2 regions of the Streptomyces sp. NPDC029674 genome follow, and region 2 is predicted to be linked to the other one. Evidence: riboswitches for the same ligand, from Rfam matches in the RefSeq annotation. Region 2 holds a riboswitch; the other holds the start of a gene.
What was found. A riboswitch is a leader RNA that binds a small molecule or an ion and turns the genes downstream of it on or off. The one in region 2 is predicted to bind cobalamin.
Positions count from the first base shown of each region.

Region 1 (7,715 bases), on a different contig from region 2:
TCCACGACCTCGTCGGTGTCGATCCAGCCCCAGTGCATCGGGTAGGCGAACTCGTCGAGGACGTACAGCTTGTACGTCTCCTCGGCGAGGTCCCGCTTGACCTGCTCCCAGCCCTCACGGGCCTTGTCCTCGTTGGTCGGCTCGCCCTCGGCGGGGGCGCGCTGGATCCACGACCAGCCCTCGCCCATCTTGTGCCAGGCGACCGTGCCGCCCTCGCCGGAGGCGCCGAGGACCTTCAGCGCGTTCTCCTCGCCGACCTTCCACTTCGCCGACTTCACGAACTGGAAGACGCCGATCGGCCACCCCTGATTCCAGGCGCGCAGCGCGAGCCCGAACCCGGCGGTCGACTTGCCCTTCCCGATGCCCGTGTGGACGAAGACCAGCGGACGGTTGCGGCGCTGGCGCGTCGTGAGCCCGTCGTCCGGTACGACACTCGGCTGTCCCTGCGGCATTAAGCGGCCCTCCTCGAAGGCGAGTTCATTCCCTGTACGTCCTTGACGAGGCCGGCGATCGAGTCGGCCCGCAGCTCGTCGAGGGTCACGGCGGTCCCGCCGAGCTCCCCGGCCAACTGGCCCGCGAGACCCAGGCGTACGTAACCCGACTCGCAGTCCACGACGACCGAGGCGACCCCGTCCGCCGCGAACAGCCGGGCCGCGCGGCCCGCACGGGCCACCGGCTCCACACCGCCCGTCGCCCGCCCGTCCGTCACCACGACCACCAGCGGCCGCCGCGCGGCGTCCCGCAGCCGCTCGATCCGCAGCACGTCGTGCGCCTTGAGCAGGCCCGCGGCCAGCGGGGTGCGGCCGCCGGTCGGCAGCGATTCGAGGCGGGCCGCCGCCGCGTCCACCGACGAGGTCGGCGGCAGCGCCACCTCGGCGTCCTTGCCGCGGAACGTCACGAGCCCCACCTTGTCGCGCCGCTGGTAGGCGTCCAGGAGGAGCGAGAGCACGGCGCCCTTGACGGCGCTCATCCGCTGCCGCGCCGCCATCGACCCGGAGGCGTCCACGACGAACAGCACGAGGTTGCCCTCGCGGCCCTCGCGGGTGGCCTGCCGCAGATCGTCACGGCGTACGACGAGCCCGGTGCCGGAGCGTCCGCGCGCCTTCTGGTGCGGGGCAGCCGCCTGCACGGTCGCCGCCAAGTGCAGCTTGGTCAGGGCCCCTTGGGGGCGCCGCGAACCCGTCGTGCGGCCGTGTTCGGTGCGGGCCCGCGAGCGCCGGCCCGCCGCGCCCTCGCCGATGCCGGGCACGCTCAGCATCTTCGTGCGGAACGGCTCGGCGGCGCGTACGGGCTGCTGCTCGGCGGAGGCGCCGCCCGGGGCCGGGGCGGGCTCCTGCGGGGCCGGGGCCTCCTCGGTGTCCGGGCCCTGGCTCTGGGACGGCAGCTCGGGGGAGTCCGGGCCGTCCGGGCCGTCCGCGGGAGGCTGACCGCCGCCGGGGCCGCCCCCGTCGGGCCCGCCGCCGTCCGGATCGTCGTCGCCCTCCGGCGGCTCGGGCTCCTCGGAAGCCTCGTCGTCGCGCGCCTCCTCCAGCGTCTCGTCGAGCTTGTCCTCGTCGAGTCCCGGCGCGTCGAAGGGGTTGCGGCGCCTGCGGTGCGGCAGCGCGAGCAGCGCGGCCTGCCGCACGTCCTCGCTCTGCACGTCGGTGCGGCCCGCCCAGGCGGCCAGCGCCGTCGCCGTGCGCGCCATCACGATGTCCGCGCGCATCCCGTCGACCTCGAACGCCGCGCAGGTCGCCGCGATCTGCCGCAGCGCCGCGTCCCCCAGGACCACCTGGGGGAGCAGCGCGCGGGCCGCCACGACGCGGTCGCGCAGCGCGGCCTCGTCCGCGGCGAAGCGGGCGGCGAAACCCTCGGGGTCGTCGTCGTACGCGAGCCGCCGCCGTACGACCTCGACGCGCTGGTCGGTCTCGCGGGACGCGGCCACCTCGACGGTCAGACCGAACCGGTCGAGCAACTGCGGCCGCAGCTCGCCCTCTTCGGGGTTCATCGTGCCGACGAGCAGGAACCGCGCGGCGTGCCGCACGGAGACGCCCTCGCGCTCGACGTACGAGGCGCCCATCGCGGCGGCGTCCAGGAGCAGGTCGACCAGGTGGTCGTGGAGCAGGTTGACCTCGTCCACGTACAGGATGCCGCGGTGCGCGTCGGCGAGCAGTCCGGGCTCGAAGGCCTTCACGCCCTCCGCGAGCGCCCGCTCGATGTCGAGGGCGCCGACGAGCCGGTCCTCGGACGCGCCGACGGGCAGCTCGACCATGCGCGCGGGGCGCGCGGTGGCGCCGCCCGCCTCGTGCGGGCCGTCGGGGCAGTTCGGGTCGGGCGCGGCCGGGTCGCACGAGAAGCGGCACCCGGCGACGACCGGGACCTCCGGAAGGAGCGCGGAGAGCGCACGCACGGCGGTGGACTTGGCGGTGCCCTTCTCTCCCCGCACGAGCACGCCGCCGACGGCGGGCGATACGGCGTTCAGCAAGAGCGCGAGCCGCAGGTCGTCCTGCCCGACGAGGGCGGTGAACGGATACGGGGTACTCACAGAGCCTCCTTGATGCGGTGGTGCGTGGCGGTGCTCACGTGGGCCTTCACAGGGGCGCTCATGACGGCGCGCCCGGCGCGATGAACGGCAGGCCCCCCGGCACGCCGTTCTCGATCAGGCCCAGCAGCGCGTCCGTGTCCGCGTGGTGTTCGATCAGGTCGCCGAGCAGGTCGAGCTGCTCCTCGCGCAGCGCGCCGAAGCTGGTGTCGGGGGCGGGCACGAAGCGGCGGCCCGCCGCGCGGGCGACCTCGGTGAGGAACCGGCGCCGGAACGCGTCGCTCTCCAGCGACCCGTGCCAGTGCGTGCCCCACACCTCGCCGACCCGGCAGCCGTCCAGGAAGGGTTCGCCGCCCGCCACCTCGGCGACGCCGTGATGGATCTCGTACCCCTCGACCGGCTCCCCGAGGGCCTCGCCCACCGGCCGGGCGAGGGTCTTCTCCCGGGCGAACCGCACCCGCACCGGCAGCAGCCCCAGCCCGTCGACGGATCCGGCCTTCGACTCCACGTCGTCCTCGATGTGCTCGCCGAGGACCTGGAAGCCGCCGCAGATCCCGAGCACGGGCCGCCCCTCGGCGGCCCGGCGCGCGAGGGCGTCCGCGAGCCCGCGCTCACGCAGCCACCGCAACGCCTTCACGGTCCCGCGCGTGCCCGGTACGACCACGAGGTCCGCGTCGACGAGCTCCTCCGCCCGGTCCACGAACCGCACGACGACACCGGGCTCGGCGGCCAGCGCGTCCACGTCCGTGAAGTTCGACATCAGCGGTACGGCGCACACGGCGACCCGCAGCACGTCCTCACCGACCGGCGGCGCCACCACGGACTCCCGGACCGCGCCCCGCAGGGAGACCCGCAGGCCGTCCTCCTCGTCGATGCCCAGCCCGTGCTGGAACGGCAGCACGCCGTACGTGCGCCGCCCGGTGAGCCCGAGCAGCATGTCGAGCCCGGGTTCGAGGAGGGAGACGTCCCCGCGGAACTTGTTCACCAGGTAGCCCGCGACGAGCTCCTGGTCGGCCGCGCTCAGCAGCGCCGTCGTCCCGAAGAACGACGCGAACACCCCGCCCCGGTCGATGTCCCCGACCACCAGGACGGGGAAGCGGGCGGCGCGCGCGATGCCCATGTTGACGATGTCGGTGCGCCGCAGGTTGATCTCGGCGGGACTCCCCGCGCCCTCACAGATCACGGCGTCATAGCTGCCCCGGAGCTCCTCCAGGCATCCCACGACGGTCTCCAGCAGTGCGGCCTGGCGCCCCCCGTGGTAGCCGCGCGCGCTCATCTCGCCCACCGGCTTGCCCATGAGCACGACCTGGCTGGAGCGGTCACCGCCGGGCTTGAGCAGCACGGGGTTCATCAGCGCGCTCGGCTCGACGCGGGCGGCCTGCGCCTGCATGGCCTGCGCACGGCCGATCTCGGCGCCCTCGCGGGTGACGAAGGAGTTGAGGGACATGTTCTGCGCCTTGAACGGCGCGACGGACACGCCCTTGCGGGTCAGCCACCGGCAGATGCCGGCGGTGACGACGCTCTTCCCGGCGTCGGAGGTGGTTCCGGCGACCAGCAGTCCACCGCTCATACGTCTCTCCCTGACTTGGCCGACCGCGACCTTGCCGACCGCAGTGTCCGGCGGGCGGCGACCGCGACGCCGAGAGCAAGCCAGCTCACCCGCCGGGACAGCTTCACGGCCCGCTCGATGTCTTCTACGCGCACGTCACGCCCGCCCCCGTTCAGCACGGGCCGGTGCTCGATCCGTCCGCCGTACGAGAGCGTCCCCCCGAGCCGGACCCCCAACGCCCCGGCGAAGGCGGCCTCGACGGGCCCGGCGTTCGGACTGGGGTGCTTCGCCGCGTCCGTACGCCAGGCGCTCAGCGCGCCCCGCCCCGAGTCCCCGGCGACCGCCGCGAGCACGGCGGTGAGCCGCGCCCCCGGCCACCCGAAGACGTCGTCGAGCCGGGCGGAGGCCCACCCGTAGCGCCGGTACCGGGACGACTTGTGCCCGACCATGGCGTCCAGCGTGTTCACGGCGCGGAAGGCGACGAGCCCCGGCACCCCGCCGAGGGCGCCCCACACGAGCGCCCCCACCACCGCGTCGGACGTGTTCTCGGCGACGGACTCCACGACGGCCCGCGCGATCCCGTCGGCGTCCAGCGCCTGCGGGTCCCGCCCGCACAGATGCGGCAGCCGCTCCCGCGCGACCTCGACGTCGCCGGCCTCCAGCGCCCCGCCGACGGCCCGCGCCTCCCGGCCGAGCGAGGTCCCGCCGACCACGGCCCAGGTCGCGGCGGCGGTCAGCGCCACCGAACCGGCGCGTGACCGGCGTACGAGGGAGGAGGCGAGGGCGGCGGCGCCCGCCGCGCCCCCGGCGCACACCACGGCGTGCAGCGCGCCCCACCCGCGGTGGTCGCGCCACAGCACCCGCTCGACGGCGCCCGCGGCACGTCCGAACGCGGCGACCGGATGGCCGCGGCGGGGATCGCCGAGCAGCAGGTCACCGAGGAGTCCGGCGGCGGCGCCGTACGCGAAGTCGCGATCGGCACTCATGGGCTCAGCCCGTCGCTTCACTGAGGAGGGAGCTCGTACTCAGGGAGGGAACCGGCAACGGGCGGCCGCGCATGGCGATATGTCCTCACTCAGGGTGTCCGCGCCCTGGTTCGACGTGATCGGTGGCGAGAGTTCCTGGCTCGCGGGGAGTGTCTCTCCCCGGTGACAGTGGCGGGACCGCGCCGGATTCGCACCGGCTTCCTCTTCTGCCGCCGTAGTTGGCCCCGGCAGTCCACCACGCCCCGCGAATGCCCGTCAACTCGCCGTTGACCTGCGGCGGGAGAGTGTGCGGAGCCCCACACACGACGGTGGGGCGCGGGACGCGCCAGCGCGTCCCGCACCCCACCCGAAAACGCTTCGTCAGGCGACGATCAGATAGATCCCGTACGCCACGGCCGCCGCGCACAGCGCGAAGCAGGCGTACGCGCCGGTGCGCGCCGCGGTCGCGGAGCCGCCGCCCGAGGTGGCCGCCGTCTCCTGCTTCGAGAGGCCGACGATGCCGAGGGTGAACAGGCCCACCAGGGCCACCGTCACCGCGAGGCTGACTCCGAAGACGGAGCCGAGAGCTGCCCAGTCGATGCTCATGGTGATCTGTCCTTATACCGTCGCGGGCCGGGCGGGGTCCGCCATGGCGCCGGTCGTGGTGGTGGTCGGGGCTCCGACGGTGGCCTTGAGGGGCTCGTCCGGGCCGGTCGAGGCGGCCATCGCGCCCGTCGGGGGCGGGGTGACGGCGGCGATCGCGGTGGTCACGACGCCCGCGGGCTCGGCGCCCGTGGCGTCGTCGGAGCGGATCTCGTCGTCGGTGACGTTGGTGTGGTCGACGGCGTTGCGCCGCGAGAGCACCCAGATGACGGCCGAGCCCGCGACCAGGAGCGCGGCGGTGACCGCGACGCCCCAGGGGCCCTGCTTGGTGAGGAACTCGGCGCCCGCGCCGACCAGGCCGGCGGCCGGCAGGGTCAGACCCCAGGCGACGAACATCCGGGTCGCGGTCGACCAGCGGACCACGCCGCCCTTGCGGCCGAGGCCCGCGCCCATCACGGCGCCGGAGCAGGACTGGGTGGTGGAGAGCGAGAAGCCCAGGTGCGAGGAGGCCAGGATGACCGTCGCGGCGCTGGTCTGGGCGGCGAAGCCCTGCTGCGGCTGGAGGTCGGTGAGGCCCTTGCCCATGGTGCGGATGATGCGCCAGCCACCGAGGTAGGTGCCGAGGGCGATGGCCACACCGGCCGAGACGATGACCCACATCGGGGGGTTCGCGCCGGGGTTCAGGACGCCGCCGGTGACCAGGGCGAGCGTGATGATGCCCATGGTCTTCTGTGCGTCGTTCGTGCCGTGGGCCAGCGAGACGAGGCCCGCGGAGGCGATCTGGCCCGCGCGGTAGCCCTTGGCGGTGGCCTTGGTGTCGGTGTTGCGGCCGATCCGGTACGTCAGGCGCGTGGCCAGCGCCGCGGCGAGACCCGCCACGAGCGGCGCGGCGAGGGCAGGGATCAGGATCTTGGTGACGACGGTGCCGCCGTTGATCGACGACCAGCCCATCGACATGACCGCGGCGCCGATGAGGCCGCCGAAGAGGGCGTGCGAGGAGCTGGAGGGCAGGCCCACCAGCCAGGTGAGCAGGTTCCAGAGAATCGCGCCGACGAGCGCGGCGAATATGACCTCTGTCTTGAGGCCGTCCTCGTTGACGATGCCGCCCGAGATCGTCTTGGCGACTTCGACGGAGAGGAAGGCTCCGACGAGGTTGAGCACGGCGGACATGGCCACCGCCGTCTTGGGCTTGAGAGCGCCGGTCGAGATGGTCGTCGCCATCGCGTTGGCAGTGTCGTGGAAACCGTTCGTGAAATCGAACACGAGAGCGGTGACGATCACGATCCCGAGGAGAAGCGTGATGTGTTCCATTTACCCAGGCTTCTGTTGGACGTCAGTGGCACGTGGAACGTAGGCAACCTGAGTGAACGGAAAGTGAACTGGGCCGGGCGGTGCGGTGACCCGAAGCGGAGTGCGCTCCCTCCGTATGGACCAGGTGTCCGACCACGATCGTACGGAGGGGTGGTGGGAGGCCCGCAAACTGGGCGGAGTGTCGGCCTCCGCCATTCGGCGGCCGCCCCGCGCGCACCGCTCCTGCGGGCCCGGCGACCCACCGAAGAGATCCTGGTCACCTCCGGCCCTGGACCGGCGGCCCGGTAACCGGAATCGCCGGGCTGGCAGGATCGCCGCATGACTGAGCAGCGGCACCACGAGGAGCGGGAAGCGGCGCGCGACGCCGTGCGGAAAGCCTGGGCCGAGTTGGTCAGGACGGCCCGCAGGACGGTCAAGGACGGCCTCGTCGTCGGCACCTCCGGCAATGTCTCCGTACGCGTCGGCGACACCGTCCTGGTCACCCCGAGCGGTGTGCCGTACGACCAGCTGCGGCCCGAGGACGCGGTCGGCGTCGACCTCGAAGGAGAGCAGTTCCTCGGTGACCTCGCGCCGACCAGCGAGCTCCCCATGCACCTCGCGATCTACCGGAACACGGACGCCGGCGCCGTCGTCCACACCCACGCCGTGCACGCCACAGCCGTCTCCATGCTCGTCCCCGAGCTTCCGGCGGTCCACTACATGACCGGCATCCTCGGCGGCCCCGTCCGCGTCGCGCCCTACGCGCTGTACGGCACCGAGGAGCTGG
Region 1 is NZ_JBJDPY010000026.1:10,273-17,987, forward strand. Features, by position in the region: gene cobO (cob(I)yrinic acid a,c-diamide adenosyltransferase) at 1-452, opposite strand, end outside; gene ACI2L3_RS36895 (putative cobaltochelatase) at 452-2,524, opposite strand; gene ACI2L3_RS36900 (cobyric acid synthase) at 2,583-4,091, opposite strand; gene ACI2L3_RS36905 (cobalamin biosynthesis protein) at 4,088-5,056, opposite strand; cobalamin riboswitch at 5,165-5,309, opposite strand; gene ACI2L3_RS36910 (hypothetical protein) at 5,417-5,641, opposite strand; gene ACI2L3_RS36915 (anion permease) at 5,654-6,949, opposite strand; gene ACI2L3_RS36920 (class II aldolase/adducin family protein) at 7,268-7,715, shown strand, end outside.
Region 1: another riboswitch for cobalamin. It lies ahead of ACI2L3_RS36905 (cobalamin biosynthesis protein); the one in region 2 lies ahead of ACI2L3_RS22555 (ribonucleoside-diphosphate reductase subunit alpha).

Region 2 (7,715 bases):
GGCGCGCGAGGAGATCGGCCCGTTCGGGGGCGCCGCCGCGCTGCTCGCCACCTTCGCCATCATGATCATCCTGCTCGGGGTGCTCGCGCTGGTCATCGTCAACGCGCTCGCCGAGTCGCCGTGGGGCACCTTCTCCATCGCGATGACCATTCCGATCGCCCTGCTGATGGGCTTCTACCTGCGAGTACTGCGCCCCGGCCGGGTCAGCGAGGTCTCGCTGATCGGCATCGCGCTGCTGCTGCTCGCACTCGTCGGCGGGCGCTGGGTCGCCGAGTCGTCCCTCGCGGACACCTTCACGCTGGCACCCTCGACGCTGGTCATCTGGCTGGTGGCGTACGGATTCGTCGCCTCGATCCTGCCGGTGTGGATGCTGCTCGCGCCGCGCGACTATCTCTCCACCTTCATGAAGATCGGCACCATCGTCCTGCTCGCGCTCGGCGTCGTGGTCACGCTGCCCACGCTGAAGATGGACCCGGTGACCGACTTCGCCTCGCGCGGCGACGGGCCCGTATTCGCGGGCTCGCTCTTCCCCTTCGTCTTCATCACCATCGCCTGCGGGGCGCTCTCCGGCTTCCACGCGCTGATCTCCTCGGGCACGACGCCGAAGATGATCCAGAAGGAGACGCAGGTCCGGATGATCGGCTACGGCTCCATGCTGATGGAGTCGTCCGTCGCGGTCATGGCGCTCGTCGCGGCCTCGATCATCGACCCGGGCCTGTACTTCGCGATGAACGCGCCGGCGGGCGTCGTCGGCGACACCGTCCAGGAGGCGTCGAAGGCCGTCGCGGGCTTCGGGTACTCCATCTCGCCGGCCGAACTGGCGCAGGCCGCCAAGAACGTCGAGGAGTCCTCGCTGCTCTCCCGCACCGGCGGCGCGCCCACGCTCGCGGTCGGCGTCTCGGAGATCTTCTCGAAGGTCACCGGCGGCTCGATGCGCGCCTTCTGGTACCACTTCGCGATCATGTTTGAGGCGCTCTTCATCCTGACCGCGCTGGACGCGGGCACGCGCGTGGGCCGCTTCATGCTGCAGGACATGCTCGGGAACGTCTACAAGCCCTTCAAGAGGGTGAGTTGGAAACCTGGACTCATCATCACGAGCGCCCTCGTCACCGGTCTGTGGGGATACTTCCTCTGGGTGGGCGTGCACGAGCCGCTCGGCGGGATCAACCAGCTCTTCCCGATCTTCGGCATCGCCAACCAGCTCCTCGCGGCCGTCGCCCTCGCCGTCTGCACCACGCTGCTCGTCAAGTCCGGGCGCCTCAAGTGGGCCTGGATCACCGGCGTTCCGCTCGCCTGGGACGCGACGGTGACGCTCACCGCGAGCTGGCAGAAGGTGTTCTCCAGCGACCCGCGCGTCGGCTTCTTCCAGCAGCGCGCGAACTACCAGGACGCCATCGACGAGGGCAAGATCCTGCCGCCCGCCAAGACCATGGACGACATGCACACCGTCGTCACCAACTCCACGGTGGACGGCGTCCTTTCGGCGACCCTCGCCCTGCTCATCGTCATCGTGATCGTGGACGCGGCCCGCGTGTGCGTCCGGCACGTCCGCAACCCCGCAGCCTCGCGGCTGAGCGAAGCGCCGTACGTGGAGTCGAAGTTGGCCGCGCCGGCCGGGCTCTTCGCGACCGCGGAGGAGAAGCGGGAGCTCACCCCATGACGTGGGTGTTGCGAGGGCTGCGGTGGATTCGCTGGTACGCACGGGAGTTGACGGACGAGTCGGCGTACGACCGCTATGTGGCTCATTTGCGAAGGGACCATCCGGCCGCAGCCGTCCCCAGCCGCCGCGCATTTGAGCGCATGCGGACAGACCAACAGGAGTCGGACCCGCGACAGGGCTTCCGCTGCTGCTGAGCAGGCACATCGACGGTCCGGTGACTCGTCCGTTATCCGGACAGGGGTTCCATAGATCAAGACTCTCGCTTAGATTTCCCGCACGTTAAGCACGGGATAAGTGAGGGAACGGAGCCGCGCTATGTCAGATGCGCCGGAAGTGAACAGACCGGTCGTCACGCCGGTCCGCGTGGTCATCGCCGTCTGCCTTGTCGCGCCCTTCGTGGCGATGCTGTGGGTGAGCTCCTACGCCAAGATCGAGCCGACCTTCATCGGCATCCCGTTCTTCTACTGGTACCAGATGCTGTGGGTGCTCATCTCCACGGTGCTCACGATGATCGCGTACAAGCTGTGGCAGCGTGACCAGCGCGCCCGCAAGGAAGAGGCGCGGTCATGAACGACGGAGTCAACGGCGTCGCACTCGCCGTCTTCATCTTCTTCTTCCTCGCGGTCACGGTCATGGGCTTCCTGGCCGCCCGCTGGCGCAAGGCCGAGAACGACCAGAGCCTGGACGAATGGGGCCTCGGCGGCCGCTCGTTCGGCACCTGGGTCACCTGGTTCCTGCTCGGCGGCGACCTCTACACCGCGTACACCTTCGTGGCCGTCCCCGCGGCGATCTACGCGGCGGGCGCGGCCGGCTTCTTCGCCGTGCCGTACACGATCCTCGTCTACCCGCTGATCTTCACCTTCCTGCCGCGCCTGTGGTCCGTCTCGCACAAGCACGGCTATGTGACCACCTCCGACTTCGTGCGCGGACGCTTCGGCTCCAAGGGGCTCTCGCTGGCGGTCGCGGTCACCGGCATCCTCGCCACGATGCCGTACATCGCGCTCCAACTGGTCGGCATCCAGGCCGTTCTCGACGTCATGGGCATCGGCGGCGGGCCCGACACCAACTGGTTCATCAAGGACCTGCCGCTGCTGATCGCGTTCGCGGTGCTCGCCGCGTACACCTACTCGTCGGGGTTGCGCGCGCCCGCGCTGATCGCGTTCGTGAAGGACGGCCTGATCTACCTCGTCATCGTCGTCGCGATCATCTACATCCCGATCAAGCTCGGCGGCTTCGACGACGTCTTCGCCAAGGCGGGCGACGCCTTCTCGCAGACCAACCCGGCGACCGACAAGCCGCGCGGCGCGCTCGCGCCGCCGGAGGCCGGTCAGTGGACGTACGCGACGCTGGCGCTCGGCTCGGCCCTCGCGCTCTTCATGTACCCGCACTCGATCACGGCGACGCTCTCCTCCAAGAGCCGCAACGTGATCCGCCGCAACACCACGATCCTGCCCCTGTACTCCCTGATGCTGGGCCTGCTCGCGCTGCTCGGCTTCATGGCGATCGCGGCCGGGGTCAAGGTCGACAACGGCCAGCTCGCGATCCCGCAGCTCTTCGAGGACATGTTCCCCGACTGGTTCACGGGCGTCGCCTTCGCGGCGATCGGCATCGGCGCGCTCGTGCCGGCCGCCATCATGTCCATCGCGGCCGCGAACCTCTTCACCCGGAACATCTACAAGGACTTCCTCAAGCCCGACGCGACGCCCGAGCAGGAGACCAAGGTCTCCAAGCTGGTCTCGCTCATGGTGAAGGTGGGCGCCCTCGTCTTCGTCCTCGGCATGGACAAGACCGTGGCGATCAACTTCCAGCTGCTCGGCGGCATCTGGATCCTGCAGACGATGCCCGCGCTGGTCGGCGGCCTGTTCACCCGGTGGTTCCACCGCTGGGCGCTGCTCGCGGGCTGGGCGGTCGGCATGGTCTACGGCACGCTCGCCGCGTACGGCGTCGCCTCGCCCACGCAGAAGCACTTCGGTGGCTCCTCCGACACGATCCCGGGCATCGGCGAGATCGGCTACATCGGTCTCACCGCGTTCGTCCTGAACGTCGTCGTGACCGTGGTCCTCACCTTCGTCCTGAAGGCGCTGAAGGCCCCCGAGGGCATCGACGAGACGTCGCCGGAGGACTACACGGCGGACGCGGGCGACCCCGGCGTCGTACAGGAACTCCCGAAGGCGACGGCGGGCGCCGGACACTGAACACCGCTCCCCCGCACGTGACATGGGCCGCCGGAAAACCGGCGGCCCATCGTCGTACTCCTGTTGCACACTTCGCCCCATGGACTTCACGATCACCATCAGAGGGGCGCACCCCGAGGAGTACGAGGCGCTCGGCGACCTCACCGCGCAGGCCTATCTCGACGGCGGACACCTGGACTTCGGGGCGGACGACCCCTATCTCGCGGTGCTGCGCGACGTGCCGTCGCGGGCGGCGGCGGCCGAGGTCCTGGTGGCCGCGGCGGACGGGAAGATACTCGGCTGCGTCACCTATGTGCCGGCCGGCGGCCCGATGGCCGACATCGCGCGGGACGGCGAGGCGGAGATCCGCATGCTGGCCGTCTCCCCCGGGACGCGCGGCCGGGGCGTGGGCGAGACGCTCGTACGGGAGTGCGTGCGGCGCGCCGCGGAGGCGGGTCGCGGCGCGCTCGTCCTGTCCACGCAGACGTCCATGCACGCCGCCCACCGGCTGTACGAGCGCCTCGGTTTCGTGCGGACGCCCGAGCGCGACTGGAGGCCGATCGAGACGGTGCCGCTGCTGGCGTACGCGCTGAAGCTCTAGCCGCAAGCCCCCTGGGCCGACACAAGATGTGGGCCCGCTTCAGGAGCGCGGCACAAGATGTATGCTCGTGCTCGCTGTCGCCGCAGGGGAATCCGGTGCAAGTCCGGAACTGTCCCGCAACGGTAGACGTGTACGCATTTGTCGTACGCGGAGTCCGAAGACCTGCCGGCAGTGCACCCGAGCCGTCCGGCCCGGGTGCCGACCGTCCGGGCCTCGTGGAATGGGCCGGTGGACGCGGTACGCCGCCCTGCCCGGGTGCGCCCGTGTGTGCCATCCCCTCCCCCAGGCCCAGAGCCGAGCGAGGGAGAGCTCCACGTGACCATCGCGCCTGCCGAACCTGCGTCAGCGCGGGCACCGCAGCCCACCGACAGCACCGAGGGTGCCGAAGGCACCGACGGACCGGGTGCCGTACTGCTGCGCACCCTGACCGACCTCACCGCCGACCTCCCCGACACCGACCCCGGCCGGGTCGCCGCCGCGGCGCTGCGGGGCCGGTCGGCCCGGGCCGACGAGGCGGAGCTGCGGGAGCTGGCGACCGAGGCGGCCGCGGGGCTCATCTCCGAGGACCCGGCGTACTCCCGGCTCGCCGCGCGGCTGCTCAGCCTCTCCATCGCCACCGAGGCCGCGTCGCAGGGCGTGCGCTCCTTCACCGAGTCGATCGCCGTCGGCCACCGCGAGGGCCTGATCGCCGACCGCACGGCGTCCTTCGTGACGGAGCACGCGGCCCGGCTCGACGCGCTCGTGGACGCCGCGCTCGCCGACGGCGCCGACTTCCGCTTCGGCTACTTCGGCCTGCGCACCCTGCACAGCCGCTATCTGCTGCGCCACCCCATCACCCGGCAGGTCATCGAGACGCCGCAGCACTTCATGCTGCGCGTCGCGAGCGGCCTCGCCGAGGATGGGAGCGCCCGCGCCGTCGACGAAGTCGCCGCGCTCTACGGCCTGATGAGCCGCCTGGACTACCTGCCGTCCTCGCCGACGCTCTTCAACTCCGGCACCCGCCACCCGCAGATGTCGTCCTGCTACCTCCTCGACTCCCCGCTGGACGAGCTCGACTCGATCTACGACCGCTACCACCAGGTCGCGCGGCTCTCGAAGCACGCGGGCGGCATCGGCCTCTCGTACTCCCGGATCCGCTCCCGGGGTTCGCTGATCCGCGGCACGAACGGGCACTCCAACGGCATCGTGCCGTTCCTGAAGACGCTGGACGCCTCGGTCGCCGCCGTGAACCAGGGCGGGCGGCGCAAGGGCGCGGCCGCGGTCTACCTGGAGACGTGGCACTCCGACATCGAGGAGTTCCTGGAGCTGCGCGACAACACGGGTGAGGACCAGCGGCGCACGCACAACCTCAACCTCGCGCACTGGATCCCCGACGAGTTCATGCGCCGGGTCGCCGCCGACCAGCCGTGGTCGCTGTTCTCGCCGTCCGACGTGCCCGAGCTCGTCGACCTGTGGGGCGAGGAGTTCGACGCCGCGTACCGGAAGGCGGAGGCCGCCGGGCTCGCGAAGAAGACGATGTCGGCCCGCGACCTGTACGGCCGCATGATGCGCACCCTCGCGCAGACCGGCAACGGCTGGATGACGTTCAAGGACGCCGCCAACCGCACCGCCAACCAGACCGCCGAGCCCGGCCACACCGTGCACTCCTCGAACCTCTGCACGGAGATCCTGGAGGTGACGGACGACGGGGAGACCGCCGTCTGCAACCTGGGGTCCGTGAACCTCGGCGCCTTCGTACGCGACGGGGACATCGACTGGGAGCGGCTCGACGACACCGTCCGCACCGCCGTCACCTTCCTCGACCGCGTCGTCGACATCAACTTCTACCCGACCGAGCAGGCCGGCCGCTCCAACGCCAAGTGGCGTCCGGTGGGCCTCGGCGCGATGGGCCTCCAGGACGTCTTCTTCCAGCTGAAGCTGGACTTCGACTCCCCCGAGGCGCGCGCGCTCTCCACCCGGATCGCCGAGCGGATCATGCTCGCCGCGTACGAGGCGTCCGCGGACCTGGCCGAACGGAACGGTCCGCTCCCGGCCTGGGAGAAGACCCGCACCGCGCGCGGCGTCCTGCACCCCGACCACTACGGCGTCGAGCTGACCTGGCCGGAGCGGTGGGCGGCGCTGCGCGCACGTATCGCCGCCACCGGCATGCGCAACTCGCTGCTGCTCGCCATCGCGCCGACCGCGACCATCGCCTCCATCGCCGGTGTCTACGAGTGCATCGAGCCGCAGGTCTCCAACCTCTTCAAGCGCGAGACGCTGTCCGGTGAGTTCCTCCAGGTCAACGCCTATCTCGTGGAGGAGCTGAAGCGGCTGGGCGTCTGGGACGCGAAGACCCGGGAGGCGCTGCGCGAGGCCAACGGCTCGGTGCAGGGCTTCGACTGGATCCCCGAGGACGTCCGCGCGCTGTACCGCACGGCGTGGGAGATCCCGCAGCGCGGCCTGATCGACATGGCCGCCGCCCGCACCCCGTTCCTCGACCAGGCGCAGTCGCTCAACCTCTTCCTGGAGACGCCGACCATCGGCAAGCTCTCCTCGATGTACGCGTACGCCTGGCAGCGGGGCCTGAAGACCACGTACTACCTGCGCTCGCGCCCCGCGACGCGCATCGCCCGCGCGGCCGGCGGCTCCGGCGCCGCGGCCACCGCCCCCGTCCCCGCGCAGGTCACGGCCGAAGACGCCGTCGCCTGCTCCCTGGAAAACCCCGAGTCCTGCGAGGCCTGCCAGTAATGAGCTCCACCACGAACAGCGAGAAGAACCTCCTCGACCCGGGCTTCGAGCTGACCCTGCGCCCCATGCGCTACCCGGACTTCTACGAGCGCTACCGGGACGCGATCAAGAACACCTGGACCGTCGAGGAGGTCGACCTCCACTCGGACGTCGCCGACCTGGCGAAGATGACGCCCGAGGAGCAGCACCTGATCGGCCGGCTCGTCGCGTTCTTCGCGACCGGCGACTCGATCGTCTCGAACAACCTGGTCCTGACGCTCTACAAGCACATCAACTCCCCCGAGGCGCGCCTTTACCTGAGCCGACAGCTCTTCGAGGAGGCCGTGCACGTCCAGTTCTATCTGACGCTGCTCGACACCTACCTGCCCGACCCGGAGGACCGGGCCGCCGCGTTCGACGCGGTGGAGGAGATCCCCTCCATCCGCGAGAAGGCGCAGTTCTGCTTCAAGTGGATGGACTCGGTCGAGAAGCTGGACCGGCTGGAGACGCAGTCCGACCGCCGCCGCTTCCTGCTCAACCTCATCTGCTTCGCGGCATGCATCGAGGGCCTCTT
Region 2 is NZ_JBJDPY010000009.1:138,193-145,907, reverse strand. Features, by position in the region: gene ACI2L3_RS22580 (carbon starvation CstA family protein) at 1-1,660, shown strand, start outside; gene ACI2L3_RS22575 (CstA-like transporter-associated (seleno)protein) at 1,657-1,854, shown strand; gene ACI2L3_RS22570 (DUF3311 domain-containing protein) at 1,976-2,230, shown strand; gene mctP (monocarboxylate uptake permease MctP) at 2,227-3,855, shown strand; gene ACI2L3_RS22560 (GNAT family N-acetyltransferase) at 3,935-4,435, shown strand; cobalamin riboswitch at 4,484-4,620, shown strand; gene ACI2L3_RS22555 (ribonucleoside-diphosphate reductase subunit alpha) at 4,751-7,162, shown strand; gene ACI2L3_RS22550 (ribonucleotide-diphosphate reductase subunit beta) at 7,162-7,715, shown strand, end outside.